Regions from separate parts of the Arthrobacter sp. TmtSoilC51 genome, predicted to be linked through region 4. Evidence: riboswitches for the same ligand, from Rfam matches in the RefSeq annotation. Region 4 holds a riboswitch; each other region holds the start of a gene.
What was found. Region 4 has a riboswitch for thiamine pyrophosphate ahead of ACZ5G6_RS16475 (FAD-dependent oxidoreductase). Riboswitches for the same ligand answer to the same signal wherever they lie in the genome.
Positions count from the first base shown of each region.

Region 1 (3,448 bases), 370 kb from region 4:
TGCAGTCCGGCGGCGGGTGCGAGGTGAACCACCGGCTTCCCCAGCCGCCCCAGGTAAAGTCCGCCATCCTGCTCGGCAACTACCTCAAGGCCCAGGGCCCTTTGGTAGTAGTCGCTCATGAGCTTCATGTCGCCAACCTTGAGCATGACGGTGCCCATGGTGAGTTCGGCAGGAAGGAGGTCCTGGCTTGATGCTGTGGTCATGTGAAGCTCCCGGTTTATAGGTGGCCGCCCTTCGGCACGTTCTACCTATCTAAATTACTTGAAGCTTCAATTTATTCCTAGCGGACGACGTTTCCTCGCAGGACAACATGATTCAGGCTCCCGACAGTGCCGATCCTCTGGCGAGGATCCTCACGGCAGACCACGACGTCGGCACTGGCACCTTCGCTGATACCCTCAGCTCCCAGCCACTTTCGTGCGCCCCAGCACGCAGCGTCGAGGACAGCGGTTGGCGGCAGGCCGGCGTCGTGCAGTTCCTGCATCTCATCCGCTATACGGCCGTGCTCGATCACGCTGCCGGCATCCGTTCCCGCAAAAATCGTCACGCCGGCTTCAAAAGCCTCCAACACCCGTTCACGGCGTCGTTCCCACAGACGCGTCATGTGGTCGGCGTACCCAGGAAACTTTGGGGCAGCTTGGGCGGCGATCTCCGGAAAAGTCGCAATGTTGACCAACGTAGGAACAATCGGCACGGACTGCTCCACGAGACGGGGAATGTGCCGGGGCAAGAGGCCGGTGGCGTGTTCAATGCAATCAATATCGGCGTCGAGCATGTCGTCAATGGTGTCTTCAGCGAAACAGTGGGCCGTCACCCGGGCACCTTCGTCATGGGCGGCGGCGATGGCATCCCGGACCAGGTCCGCGGGAAAGGAAACTGCAAGGTCACCGGCGTCGCGGTCGATCCAGTCGCCGACGATCTTCACCCACCCGTCTCCGTCACGGGCTTCCTTGCGGACCGTCTCCACAAGCTCGTCCGGCTCGACTTCATGGCCCAAGCCGCGCAAGTACCGGCGGCTGCGTGCGATGTGGCGGCCTGCCCTGATGAGTCGGGGCAGGTCCTGGCGCTGCTGGACCCATCGCGTGTCGCTGGGCGACCCAGCATCGCGGATCAGCAACGTGCCGGCCTTAAGGTCCGCCTGCGCCTGGGCAAGCGTAGTCTGCTCATCTACCGTCCCACCAACGCCAAGTCCAATATGGCAATGGGCGTCAACAAAACCGGGAAGGACCCATCCATCCAGCACGGAATCGGGCGGTGCGGCGGGACGTTGGAAGGTCAGCCTGCCATCGACGGACCACAACCCGTGCCGTTGGTCGTCTCCTGCCACAAGCACAGGTCCGCTGAATTCGATGATGTTCTGCATGGCAAAAAGCCTAGTGGGCCCCGTAGCTTCGGGCTCGACGTTTTCGGATATGACTGGGGTGCAGGCCGCGGGCTGTGGTAGCTTCGTCTACGACCACACGGGGGCCCTTGCAGGGGCTGAGATCGGACTGACGCAGTCTGCGACCGTTGAACCTGTCCGGGTAATGCCGGCGAAGGAAGTGAGTAATCCTTGAGCACCACCGAAACACAGCACAGCCCTGCCCAAAGCCAGGCCAGTACCAGCGAAAATGCGGCGGGAAGCGTCACACAGTCGCTGAAATCCCATTCGCTGGCTTGGCTGGAAGACCCCGCGAATGGCATTCGCGTCCCCGTCACGGAGATCGCGCTTGAACCGTCCCCCAACGGCGAAGCAAACGCTCCGCTGCAGGTGTACCGAACCGCGGGGCCGGGCAGTGATCCCGTAGTGGGCCTGGAGCCCTTCCGGGCCGCATGGATCGAGGGCCGCGGCGACACGGAAGCCTACTCGGGCCGCGAACGGAACCTGCTCGACGACGGCAAGTCGGCTGTCCGCCGCGGCGCAGCGTCGGCAGAGTGGAAGGGCGCTCAGCCGGTGCCCCGCCGCGCCGTCGAGGGCAAGACCGTCACGCAGATGCACTACGCCAAGCAAGGCATCATTACGCCTGAAATGCAGTTCGTGGCGTTGCGTGAGAACTGCGATGTTGAACTCGTCAGGAGTGAAGTCGCCGCAGGCCGGGCCATCATCCCCAACAACATCAACCACCCTGAATCCGAGCCGATGATCATCGGCAAGGCATTCCTGGTCAAGATCAATGCCAACATCGGCAACTCCGCGGTCACGAGCTCCATTGCCGAAGAAGTAGACAAGCTGCAGTGGGCCACGCAATGGGGCGCCGACACCGTCATGGACCTCTCCACCGGAGATGACATCCACACCACCCGTGAGTGGATCATCCGCAACTCCCCGGTGCCCATCGGCACTGTCCCGATCTACCAAGCCCTTGAAAAGGTCAACGGCGAAGCCAACAAGCTCACGTGGGAGATCTTCCGCGACACCGTGATCGAGCAGTGCGAGCAGGGTGTTGACTACATGACCATCCATGCAGGCGTGCTGCTTCGGTATGTGCCGCTGACAGCCAACCGCGTCACCGGCATCGTGTCCCGCGGCGGCTCGATCATGGCGGGTTGGTGCCTGGCGCACCACCAGGAAAACTTCCTCTACACGCACTTCGATGAGCTGTGCGAAATCTTCGCCAAGTACGATGTCGCGTTCTCCCTCGGTGACGGGCTGCGCCCGGGCGCCACGGCGGATGCCAACGATGCTGCCCAGTTCGCCGAGCTGGACACCCTCGCCGAACTGACGCAGCGGGCATGGGAGTTCGACGTCCAGGTGATGGTCGAAGGACCGGGCCACGTACCGTTCCATCTGGTCCGGGAGAACGTGGAGCGCCAACAGGAACTCTGCAAGGGTGCACCGTTCTACACCCTGGGTCCCCTGGTCACCGATGTCGCCCCCGGCTACGACCACATCACTTCAGCCATCGGCGCCACGGAAATCGCCCGCTACGGTACCGCCATGCTCTGCTACGTGACGCCGAAAGAGCACCTCGGACTGCCGAACAAGGACGACGTCAAGACCGGCGTCATCACGTACAAGATCGCGGCGCACGCCGCTGACCTCGCCAAGGGCCACCCTGGAGCGAACGAACGCGACGACGCCCTCTCCAAGGCCCGCTTCGAATTCCGTTGGCGCGACCAGTTCGCACTTTCCCTGGACCCTGTCACTGCAGAGGCATTCCACGACGAAACACTGCCTGCGGAACCGGCGAAGACAGCCCACTTCTGCTCGATGTGCGGACCCAAATTCTGTTCCATGCGCATCAGCCAGGACATCCGCGACGAATACGGATCAGCGGAGTCGCAGGCAGCCATTGCGGAAATGTACAGCGGGATGCGGGAGAAGAGCGAAGAGTTCCTGGCGTCAGGCGGCAAGGTCTACCTGCCGGAGCTGCAGGTTCCCTCCACCCAAGCGGCGGGAGCGTCAGGAAACCTTAACTGACCTCGTCCGGACGACGTCGGCTACAAAGGAGCGGATAATCCGGTCTCC
Region 1 covers NZ_AP035877.1:3,253,105-3,256,552, forward strand. The annotation lists gene ACZ5G6_RS14870 (VOC family protein) at 1-203, opposite strand, end outside; gene ACZ5G6_RS14875 (amidohydrolase family protein) at 281-1,363, opposite strand; TPP riboswitch at 1,451-1,558, shown strand; gene thiC (phosphomethylpyrimidine synthase ThiC) at 1,553-3,400, shown strand; gene ACZ5G6_RS14885 (alpha/beta fold hydrolase) at 3,383-3,448, opposite strand, start outside.
Region 1: it holds a riboswitch for thiamine pyrophosphate, as region 4 does, so the genes downstream of both, thiC (phosphomethylpyrimidine synthase ThiC) here and ACZ5G6_RS16475 (FAD-dependent oxidoreductase) in region 4, are expected to answer to the same signal.

Region 2 (3,448 bases), 950 kb from region 4:
ACAGAGACAACGGCAGTTCCGGCGTCAAGGAGTTCCGACAGGAACGATGCCAGTTCGGCCCAGGTATTGGCGTCCTGGCCGAACGTTGGCTCGTCCAGCACCAGCACTTTCGGGTGGGCTGCAAGCACCGTGGCCACGGACAGCCTGCGTTTCTCGCCGCCGGACAAGGTGTAGGGGTTCGCGTCCACCAAATGCGTAAGCCGCAAACGCTCCAGCAATTCATCCACGCGTTCTTCACCATGTCCCAGATGTTTTGGCCCGAACATCAGCTCATCCAGGACATTGCCCGTGACGAACTGGTGCTCCGGTTCCTGGAACACAGTGCCAATGCGCGAAATCAGCTGATCCGCCTTCCACTTGAAGGGATCGATTCCAGCTCCCTCGGAAAGTTCGACGGCGGCACTCACCTTGCCGTCCACGGGCGCCAAAAGGCCGGCCAACGTGAGCGCAAAGGTGGACTTGCCGGCACCGTTGGGCCCGGTGATGGTGAGCGCCTGGCCGGACCTCACTTGAGCAGTGATGCCCGACTGCACGGGAACGGGCCGGATGGTTCTGAAGCCGCGACGGCCGGGCTTCTCGCGGGAAACAGCCAGGTCCTGTGCCACGAGGAGGAGCTGCGCGGTGGATTCATGGCCGTCCAATTCCTGAGCTGTGGTCCTGCGGGCGCGAGTGGCTGGAACGTATCCCGGCACCCACACTCCCGCTGCCATCAACATGGTGCGGGCTTCGGAGAGAACCTGATCCGGTGGGCCATCCAGAAGTACGCCGCCTCCCGCCGAGCCGGGCTGGAGGACTACGATCCTGTCCACCAGGTCCTTCCAAACGGACACACGGTGTTCCACAACAACCAACGTGGCGCCGGTCTTGTCCAGGCAGCGCTGCACGGCGTCCCGAACCTCAAGGACTCCAGCAGGATCCAGGTTGGCCGTAGGTTCGTCCAGCAGGATCAGCCCGGGCCGCATCGCCAGGATGCCAGCCAACGCAAGGCGCTGCTTCTGCCCCCCGGAGAGCGCTGCCGTGGGATGGTCCAGGGGCAGGCCGCCGCCAGCAGCGGTGCGCAACCCGACGTCGTCGAGCGCTTCATGGACGCGCGCCCATATCTCCCCGCGCGGGACGGCCAGGTTCTCGGCGCCGAACGCGACGTCGTCGCCCACCCGGGAGAGCACCACTTGGGTTTCCGGATCCTGCTGCATCAGACCGGCGCGGCCACGCTGTTCACGGGGAACAACGCCGTCGATCAACAGCGAGCCGGACTCGTCTGAATCGTCTTCCTCGTCACCCAACACGCCGGCAAGGGCATGCAGCAACGTCGACTTGCCAGCGCCTGAAGGACCCAGCAGCAGCACACGCTCGCCGGGCTCGATCCGGAGATCGAGGTCCTGGATGGCGGGCGCGGAACGGCCCGCATGCCGCCATCCCCACCCTTGGGCGGTAATGGCGGCAGGGCGGACCTGGTTGCTGCTTTCTTTCGCAGGCATTAGTTGAAGACTGGCTCCGAAGCAGCCTTGCGCGACGCGAAGGAGCTTAGGACGCCGGTCTTGGCCAGCCCGCGCGTGGCAACCCAGGACAGTGCGCCGGCGATGATCGCACCGGACAGCGTAGTGAAGGCGATGTAGGCCAACTTGTCGATTGCTTCGTAGGCGATGTTCCAGCCCCAGGGCAGGAAGGAATCGTTGAGACCGCAGAAGAGTCCGGAGCCCGCGCCTGCAAGGAGTGCAGTGGACAGGTTGAACTTCTTGTACCGGAACGCGGCGAAGACGAGTTCAGCTCCGAGCCCCTGCAGGACACCGGAGATGAGGACGGTGGTGCCGTACTGGGAACCCATGATGAGTTCACCGGTGGCGGCGACGGCTTCGCAGAACAGGGCTGCGCCCGGTTTGCGGATGATGAGCATGCCCAGGACAGCCGGGATCATCCAACCACCGGCGATCAAACCGGTGAGCGGCGGATACGTGACGTTCATGGGGATGGATACGATTGCGGCGCCCTGGGACCAGGCCCAGAAGATCACGCCGCCGGCGATGGCAATCAATGCTGCCACCACGATGTCTACAACACGCCAGCTATAACTGGTCTTCTTCACGCTTGCCGTGGTCATTTTTTCTGCCTCCTGAGGTTACAGGAGGGGAAAGTGCTCCCCGGAACCTCCCGGCCGGCTTTCGCCGTCCGGATCCGGACACTCTGAGAAGCTCGACTCCCTTGCGCCGGTACTAACCGGATCAGGTTCGAGGGTCTGCGGCTGTCCGCACTCTCAGCGCCCTCGCGTCTCCTGCATCTCTGCAAGGTCCGACGGCGGCGCTCCCCTGTCGTTATTAATCTGCCCTTATGGGCGTGGTTCAGTTTACACCTGTGGGTGTTCGGGGGCTCCTTGGGCTGGTCATAAAGCGGTTGGCTCCCCGACTCCTGCGTTGCGGGGCCCGTTCTGCGCCCCATTCGCCCGCCTTGGCACGCACGCCAGGCCCCACAACCAGACCTGAGAGAATGATCGAGCAGAATCGACGCGGCAAAGGGGCATTTCATGACCGACCTTCCCATTACGGACAAGCAAGTTCCCCAACCCCGCCTGGCTGCGAGCGTTATCCTGCTCCGCGATGCCCCGGGCGGGCTTGAGGCCTTCGTCCAGCACAGGGTAGCCACCATGGATTTCGCTGCCGGAATGGTGGTCTTTCCGGGAGGTCGCGTTGATGCCGCAGACCAGGATGGCTGGGATTATCCGGCTGAATTGCTCCAACGGCATGCCGCAGACTGGCACCTGAGCTCCATCGCCGTCAATCCCGAACAGGCCCCGGCAAAGTCAGGCATGGTTCTCACCGCTGCTTTGCGCGAGGTTTGGGAGGAGGCCGGACTTGGCCTTGAGCCGTCGGACTTACGCCCTTGGGCCAACTGGGTCACGCCCACGGACATGCCCAAGCGCTTCGATACGTACTTCTATGTGGCCAAGCCTGCTCCGGACGCACAGCCCCAGCATCAGACCACTGAAGCGTGGCAATCACTCTGGATGCCCGTGGACGGGATTCTGACAGCCGAGGCCGCCGGTAACTTGCAACTGATGCCACCCACGTATTACCTGCTCAAGGAAATTGCCGGTCTCGGAACCGTGGATGCTGTCTGGTCAGCCGACCACGCCGTTGTTCCTGTCCTGGCCCCACGAGGTTCCATGGCAGCTTTCCTCAAGGAACGGGAAACCCGCCGCTAGTCCCAAGCCGCCAGGATCTGAGGCTAGGCTGGGGGCATGAACCTCTTTTTCAAGCTGCTGGGTGCCGGAGTAAGCCTGGGGGCCGGATTCGTCGGCACCAAATTGGTCAACAAGGGTTGGGAAAAGGCCACCGGCAACAAGCCGCCCAAGGGCAACGATGACATGGAAACGAGCCTCCGCTCAGCCTTGTCCTTCGCTCTGATTTCGGCCTTCGTCAGTACGCTCATCCAGGTTTTCGCGAGCCGTGGCACC
Region 2 covers NZ_AP035877.1:4,572,474-4,575,921, forward strand. The annotation lists gene ACZ5G6_RS20880 (ABC transporter ATP-binding protein) at 1-1,478, opposite strand, end outside; gene ACZ5G6_RS20885 (ECF transporter S component) at 1,478-2,098, opposite strand; TPP riboswitch at 2,179-2,315, opposite strand; gene ACZ5G6_RS20890 (NUDIX hydrolase) at 2,519-3,196, shown strand; gene ACZ5G6_RS20895 (DUF4235 domain-containing protein) at 3,233-3,448, shown strand, end outside.
Region 2: it holds a riboswitch for thiamine pyrophosphate, as region 4 does, so the genes downstream of both, ACZ5G6_RS20885 (ECF transporter S component) here and ACZ5G6_RS16475 (FAD-dependent oxidoreductase) in region 4, are expected to answer to the same signal.

Region 3 (3,448 bases), 450 kb from region 4:
GAACAGATCCACAAGGCCCTGGAGCGCAAGGTCTTCCTGCCGTCCGGCGGTTCCCTTGTCATCGACCGCACCGAGGCGATGACCGTGGTGGACGTCAACACGGGTAAGTTCACCGGCAGCGGTGGAAACCTGGAAGAAACCGTCACCAAGAACAACCTTGAAGCAGCCGAGGAAGTAGTTCGCCAGCTGCGGCTGCGCGACATCGGCGGCATCATCGTCATCGACTTCATCGACATGGTCCTCGAATCGAACCGTGACCTGGTGCTTCGCCGATTGGTTGAATGCCTGGGCCGTGACCGCACCAAGCACCAAGTTGCTGAAGTGACGTCGCTTGGCCTGGTGCAGATGACGCGCAAGCGCATGGGCACAGGCCTGCTTGAAGTGTTCGGTGAGCAGTGCGAGCACTGCGCCGGACGCGGTGTCGTCACGCATGATGAGCCCGTGGAGCACCGACGCGCCAACGTAGTTGCCGCCGAGCACCACCGTCCACACACAGAACCCCAGCAGCCTGCTGCCCGGACTGAACGCAAGCGTCGCCGTGGGAAAGGTGGGGGACCGGCAATTGCCGAGGAACCAGTCTCCGCTCACAGCACTGCTGCCACCCCAGTAATTACGGCGACTGCCAAGGAGTCCGTTGACCCCGTTCGCCAGGCGAAGGCCGAGGCGACCAGGGCAGCACTTGCCACCATCGCCGCTGCGGCGCATGCCGCCCACTTGCACGACGACGAAGTTCACCGCGCGGAGGAGCAAGCCCGCGCTGCGGGCCAGCACGGCCACACTGCCGAATCCGTGCCTGATGCTGCAACCGGCGATGCCGGGGGCCAGGCCGCAGGAGATGCCGCCAGCCATGAAGCAACGGTTCGGGAAGCACGGTCCACGCCTGTTTTGCGCTTCGGCGGCGAAGAAGTGGCGCTTCCATTTGTGGAACACCACGAGGAACCATCTGCGGGCAAGCCGGCCATGAGCCTGGACCTGCTGGCGGAAGCATTCTCGCACCTTGGTGCTGCACCGGCTGCGGAGGAAGTGGTCACGGATACGGCTTCCGAAGCTTCCCCTGCGACTGCCTCCGCGGCCAGCGCTGCGGCCACAGGCGATCAGCCCGATCGTTCTACGCGTTCGCGTGGCGGTCGAGGCCGAAGGAACCGCAGCGCGAGCAGGGCACAGGGAGCCGCAAACGAAACCAGCGTGGAACACCACGAGGTAACTGCCGCGGCCGCAGGTGGAACGGCCCATGAGGCCAAGGCGCCGGTAGCGGAAGAGCCTGCCAAAAAGAAGGCAGCTGACGAGCCCATCATCCTCGGCGTGGGAGTTCCAGCTTCCGAGTTGTAAGCACGTCAGCGCTGACCACGTAGTGAAAGAGTCCCGCAGCATCCGATTTCGTCGGATACTGCGGGACTCTTTGTCGCTGGCGGTCACATCCATTCACCGAAGCTGCCCGGTTCCCGGACGGCTGGACTTCCCGGCTACGCTAGGAAACTGACACGGGGTGCCGGGCGCTGGGCCAGGCTGAGATCCAGACCCGTTGAACCTGTCCGGTTAGCACCGGCGAAGGGATGTCCATCATGACTTCATTGCCGAGTTCCCCTGTCTACCCCCTTTACCCCGCTGGTAGCGTTGGCGGCCCCGTGCCTGGCCGGCAACATCCGCGCGTGCTTAGCATTGCCGGCTCGGATCCGTCCGGAGGCGCCGGAATCCAGGCAGACCTGAAGAGCATTGCTGCACACGGTGGTTATGGAATGGCTGCCATCACGGCGCTGACTGCGCAGAACACCCTTGGTGTCAGTGCAGTCCATGTTCCGCCCGTGGAATTCCTGCGCCAGCAACTGGACGCCATCAGCAGCGACATTGAGATTGATGCCGTCAAGATCGGGATGTTGGGTGACGCCTCTGTCATCCACGAAGTCCGCAGCTGGCTCGAAGAGGTGCGTCCCGCCGTCGTGGTCCTTGACCCGGTGATGGTGGCCACCAGTGGCGACCGTCTTCTGCGCGAGACCGCCGAAAGCGCGCTGCGCAGCCTCCTGCCCTTGGCGGATCTCGTCACCCCCAACCTTCCCGAACTGGCCATGTTGTTGGGCGAGCCTGAAGCCCTGGACTGGGCCACCGCGCTTGACCAAGGCAAGCGTCTGGCTGCCGACTGTGGAACCACCGTGTTGGTGAAGGGCGGCCATTTGGCGGGAACGGAATGTCCTGATGCCCTGGTCAATACGAGCGGCTTGCTGCGTCAGGACGTCATCGAAGTGGCTGGTCCCCGCGTGGATACCAGGAACAGCCACGGAACGGGCTGTTCACTCTCCTCGGCATTGGCCACGGTGCAGGCCCGCAGAGGTGACTGGGAAGCGTCCCTCCGGGAGGTTAAGCCGTGGCTGCTGCAGGCCCTCTCTGCGGCCGACGGGCTCGAGGTGGGCAGGGGCAGTGGGCCCATCCATCACTTCCACCATTTGGAGCCAACGCTGGATCCCGCTGGCCAGTCCGGCGATTTTGCCGCGCGGCTGTGGGCGGAAGCCACACCGGAATTGGACGGAATTTACGGCCTGGCCTTCATCCAGGGCCTGCAGTCCGGGGGGCTCCCGGAGCCCGAGTTCAACTACTACCTCGCCCAGGATGCCATCTACCTCAACGGCTATTCCCGCGTTTTGGCCCGCGCCGGTGCACTGGCCCCCACGGAGGAAGAGCAGCTTTTCTGGGCCAAGGCATCGCAGACCTGCCTTGAGGTCGAGTCCGAGCTTCATCGGAACTGGCTGAGCACGCGCCCGGCTACGACGCAGACCGGACCCGTGACCAAGTCGTACGTGGACCACCTCCTGTCCACCTCCGCTTCGGGCAGTTACGCCGTGTTGCTGGCGGCAATCCTGCCCTGCTACTGGCTGTACGCGGAGGTAGGCCGGCAACTTCACGCAGCGTACGTGGATGCAGGCGCACCCGGCGACCACCCGTACGCCGACTGGTTGAAGACGTACGCCGACGAGGAGTTTGCTGCCGCAACCCGGAAAGCGATCGACCTTACGGACGCAGCTGCCCTCAGAGCCTCTGCGCAGGAACGCGAGGCCATGGTTGAGGCCTTCGCACACTCTTGCCGCTACGAGACGGCCTTCTTTGATGCACCCCGGCTCTACGCCTGAGTCGGATTTCCGTGGTTCTTGCGTGGCCAATCCACGAAAACTCCCGCGCGTCGCCGGCCAAATCGCAGTATTTCCGCCCAAACCCTGTAGGCTGTATGGGCACGGTGCCGGGAGAGTCCGTTACAACTGGTGATGCAAGTCACCCGATAGCCTCCGGACCCGGCCTCATTTGCAGCTGAAGGTCAAACTAGCGTAATCTTGATCTTCGGTGCTTACGCCAACACTTGGGTTATGCCCCTTGGAATTGTTCATGGGATGACTCGCGGGCTTCGATCTGAAGTCCACGGCGTTGAGGCACAGCGCGAACCAAGCCTGATTCCGGTTCAAGG
Region 3 covers NZ_AP035877.1:3,166,746-3,170,193, reverse strand. The annotation lists gene ACZ5G6_RS14435 (Rne/Rng family ribonuclease) at 1-1,329, shown strand, start outside; TPP riboswitch at 1,473-1,571, shown strand; gene ACZ5G6_RS14430 (bifunctional hydroxymethylpyrimidine kinase/phosphomethylpyrimidine kinase) at 1,563-3,119, shown strand.
Region 3: it holds a riboswitch for thiamine pyrophosphate, as region 4 does, so the genes downstream of both, ACZ5G6_RS14430 (bifunctional hydroxymethylpyrimidine kinase/phosphomethylpyrimidine kinase) here and ACZ5G6_RS16475 (FAD-dependent oxidoreductase) in region 4, are expected to answer to the same signal.

Region 4 (3,448 bases):
GCGCCACCGCGCAGGCGTTCCAGTTCCACCCGCTTCAGGCCAACCTCCTTGAGGAGCCCAAGGACCGGTGGGGCTGTGCCGGCATCGATCTGCTCCTGGGCACCTCTGTAACTCAGCTTGGCGCGGCTACGGACAGTTCCGCGGGACACGGACATGGCGGATACTTCGGCATTGTGGTCCAGCTCGAAGTCCCACACGAAGGCGCTGCAGTCCTGATCAGCCAACAGGCTGCCGGCGTTCTCGCTGATAACTTCCGGATGCAGCGGGATCCTCCCGTCAGGAGCGTAGAACGTTTGCCCCCGGTGCCGGGTTTCTGCATCCAACGCCCCGCCTGGAGCAACAAAGGATGGCACGTCGGCGATTGCATAGAGGACTCTGTAACCGTCACCGGCACGTTCAATGAACACCGCCTGGTCCAGGTCAGTGGACGTGGCTGGATCAATGGTCACGAACGGAATGTCCCGGAGGTCACGTTCCGGCAGTGTATGGTTTTCTACCGCCTTCCGGGCTTCCGCTACGGCCTCGGCCGGGTATTCACCAGGGAGCTCCAGCTCGGTCCGGAGGGCAGCAAATGCCTCGGCGAGCTGGTCCGACGAGTCGTCGACGTTGGGCGAAATCCGATGATGTGACACGAAAATCAGGTTAGCCCGAAATCGCTGGATAGTCTTGGACCATGAGCACTTCCCCGGACGACAATGCTCGCGTCCAGCGCCTCGCCTCCGAGCTGCTGGGAGCCATGGCCTATGGCGAGCTCTCGGCGTTTGGCCGGCTGTCTTTCGACTCCCGGTACGCTCCCACCCTGCATGACAGGGCAGTGCTGGCAAAGATCGCAGTTGGCGCATACGGAAACTTTGCCTTGATCAGCACGCGGTTATCGGAGATGGGACTCGATGCCGAGGATGCCATGCTTCCGTTCCAGCGCTCCTTTGACCACTTCCACGAGCGAACAAAGCCAGCGGACTGGTTTGAATCAGTCATGAAGGCCTATGTGATCGACACAGTGTCGTCGGACTTCTACCGGATGGTGGCTTCGTTCCTTGACGCCGGGACGCAACTCTTTGTCCAGAAGGTTGCCTCCGCCGACCAAGCCACGGAAGTACTCCGCGTCCTCCTGCGCCGGGCGCTGGCTGATGACCCGCGCCTCGCGTCGCGACTCGCTTTGTGGGGCCGGCGCCTCGTCGGAGAAGCGCTGACCCAAGCCCAACGTGTCGGCCTGGAACATCCTCACTTGGGCCCAATGCTCAAGGGCGAAGGGGATTCGCGGGCGGCAGTCAAGGCGCTCACCGCCGAGCTTGCCGAACGGCACGGACGGCGGATGTCCGGGCTCGGGCTCACGGCTTAGGCATATTTCGCTTTCGCGCCGCGGCCAACCGGGTGCCGATACCTAAGCGGCGTCGAGCGCTTCCAGCAGCGTCTTGGCCGCCGCCGTCGGGTCCTGCGCCTCGGTGATGGCCCGCACGACGACGATCCGGCTCGCTCCCGCGGCAACCACCTGTTCAACGTTGGTGAGGTCGATGCCGCCGATAGCGAACCAGGGGAGGAGCACGCCACCCACAGTCTCCTCGTCTGCGCGCTTTACGGCTTCCGCGGCATATGTGACCAGATCCAGCCCGACTGCTTCGCGGCCTGGCTTCGTGGGTGTCGCCCATACTGGACCAACGCAGAAATAATCCAGCCCACTGCGGCCCGGGGAGGCCTCTATGGCCGCGTCAACCTGGTCCGGTGTGTGGGTGGACAGGCCGATGACGGTCTGGTCGTGGAGGAGGTGCCGTGCTGCGCGTAATGGGATGTCTTTTTGGCCGATATGGAACACAGGAGCCCCGGAAATACTGGCAACATCGGCACGGTCGTTGACGGCCCACAGCCTTCCGTGCCGGCGGGCAACGTTGTGCAGGACCTCCAGGACCTCCAGCTCCTCGGCGGCCTCGAGCGTCTTGTCGCGAAGCTGGATGATGTCGACGCCGCCCTCAAACGCGGCGTCGACGAAGTCTTCAAAATCGCCCTGCCGCTTGCGGGCATCGGTGCACAAATAGAGACGGGCAGTGGTGTGGACATCATGCTGGGTCATGGAAACCAGAGTAGTTCCTCTAAACTGGGCACGTACTGCGGGAGCCGTGACAGCGTCATATGACCGTCCGGCTGAGAGGGCTTCAGCGCCGACCGCTTGACCTGATCCGGCTAATACCGGCGTAGGGAAGGAAACGCATGGCAGAATCCGGCCAAAACCCTCTGCAGGCGGATGTTGCGGTCATCGGTGGCGGCATCATTGGCCTTGGCATCGCCCACGAAGCCCGCCGACACGGCCGCTCGGTGGTCCTTATTGATCCCGCACCGGCAGCGGGCGCGACGTTCGCCGCTGCCGGGATGCTCGCTCCTGTGAGTGAACTTCACTACCAGGAGGAAGACCTCCTGGAACTCATGCTGGAGTCCTCTCATTTGTGGCCGGCTTTTGTCCGGAGCCTGCCCGGCGACGAATCAGCCACCGGATACCGCACGACGTCGACAATCGCCGTTGGCGCCGATGCTGCCGACCGCCGCGCGCTGGCAGACCTCCGCACAGTCCAGCAGGCCGCAGGGCTTCAGGTAGAGCCTTTGTCCTTGCGGCAAGCGCGCGAGCGTGAGCCCCTGCTCAGCCCACAGATTTCCAGCGCCTTCGACATCCCGGCGGACCATCAAGTGGACCCACGGATGCTTGCACGATGCCTCATGGAAGGGCTGGCAGGCCACAGTCGAAGTGACGCAACGTGGGTTTCCGGAGCGGAGGACGGTTTCGCGCTGCCGTTCCCAGCGTCCCGTTTGCTGTGGGACGGGGACCGCGTCTGCGGAGTCGAGCTCGATCCGGGCGCCGGATCCGGCGACGGGCGCGTCGTTTTGGCGTCAGAGACCGTGGTCGCCTGCGGGCTGGATGCGGCAAGGCTAGGCAATCTCCCCGAGGGTCTCAGCCTGCCCGTGCGGCCGGTCTATGGCGACATCCTCAGGCTGCGCGTTCCCGAACACCTCCAGCCGCTCCTCACATCCACCATCCGGGGCATGGTGCGCGGAGTGCCGGTGTACATCGTCCCCCGGGCCGACGGAACGGTGGTGATTGGAGCTACCCAGCGCGAGGACGGACTATCCGCGTCCACCAACGCAGTGTCCGCCGGAGGCGTCTATCAACTCCTGCGTGATGCCCAAGTGTTGGTTCCTGCCGTGGCGGAGCTGGAACTGTTGGAAGCCACAGCCCGCGCACGGCCCGGCACTCCGGACAACGCACCGCTCCTTGGACGCGTCGCTGGACCCAGCGGCAACATCGAGGGTTTGGTGATCGCAACCGGCTTCTTCCGCCATGGCGTTCTATTGACGCCCATCGCCGCAAAGATCGTGGGCGGGCTGATAACCGGTTCCTCCGATCCACGCTGGTCAATCTTCCGGCCCGACCGCTTTGCGGCGAACGCAGGCCAACGGACTC
Region 4 covers NZ_AP035877.1:3,618,477-3,621,924, reverse strand. The annotation lists gene ACZ5G6_RS16490 (RNB domain-containing ribonuclease) at 1-632, opposite strand, end outside; gene ACZ5G6_RS16485 (ferritin-like fold-containing protein) at 674-1,342, shown strand; gene thiE (thiamine phosphate synthase) at 1,385-2,068, opposite strand; TPP riboswitch at 2,096-2,213, shown strand; gene ACZ5G6_RS16475 (FAD-dependent oxidoreductase) at 2,206-3,448, shown strand, end outside.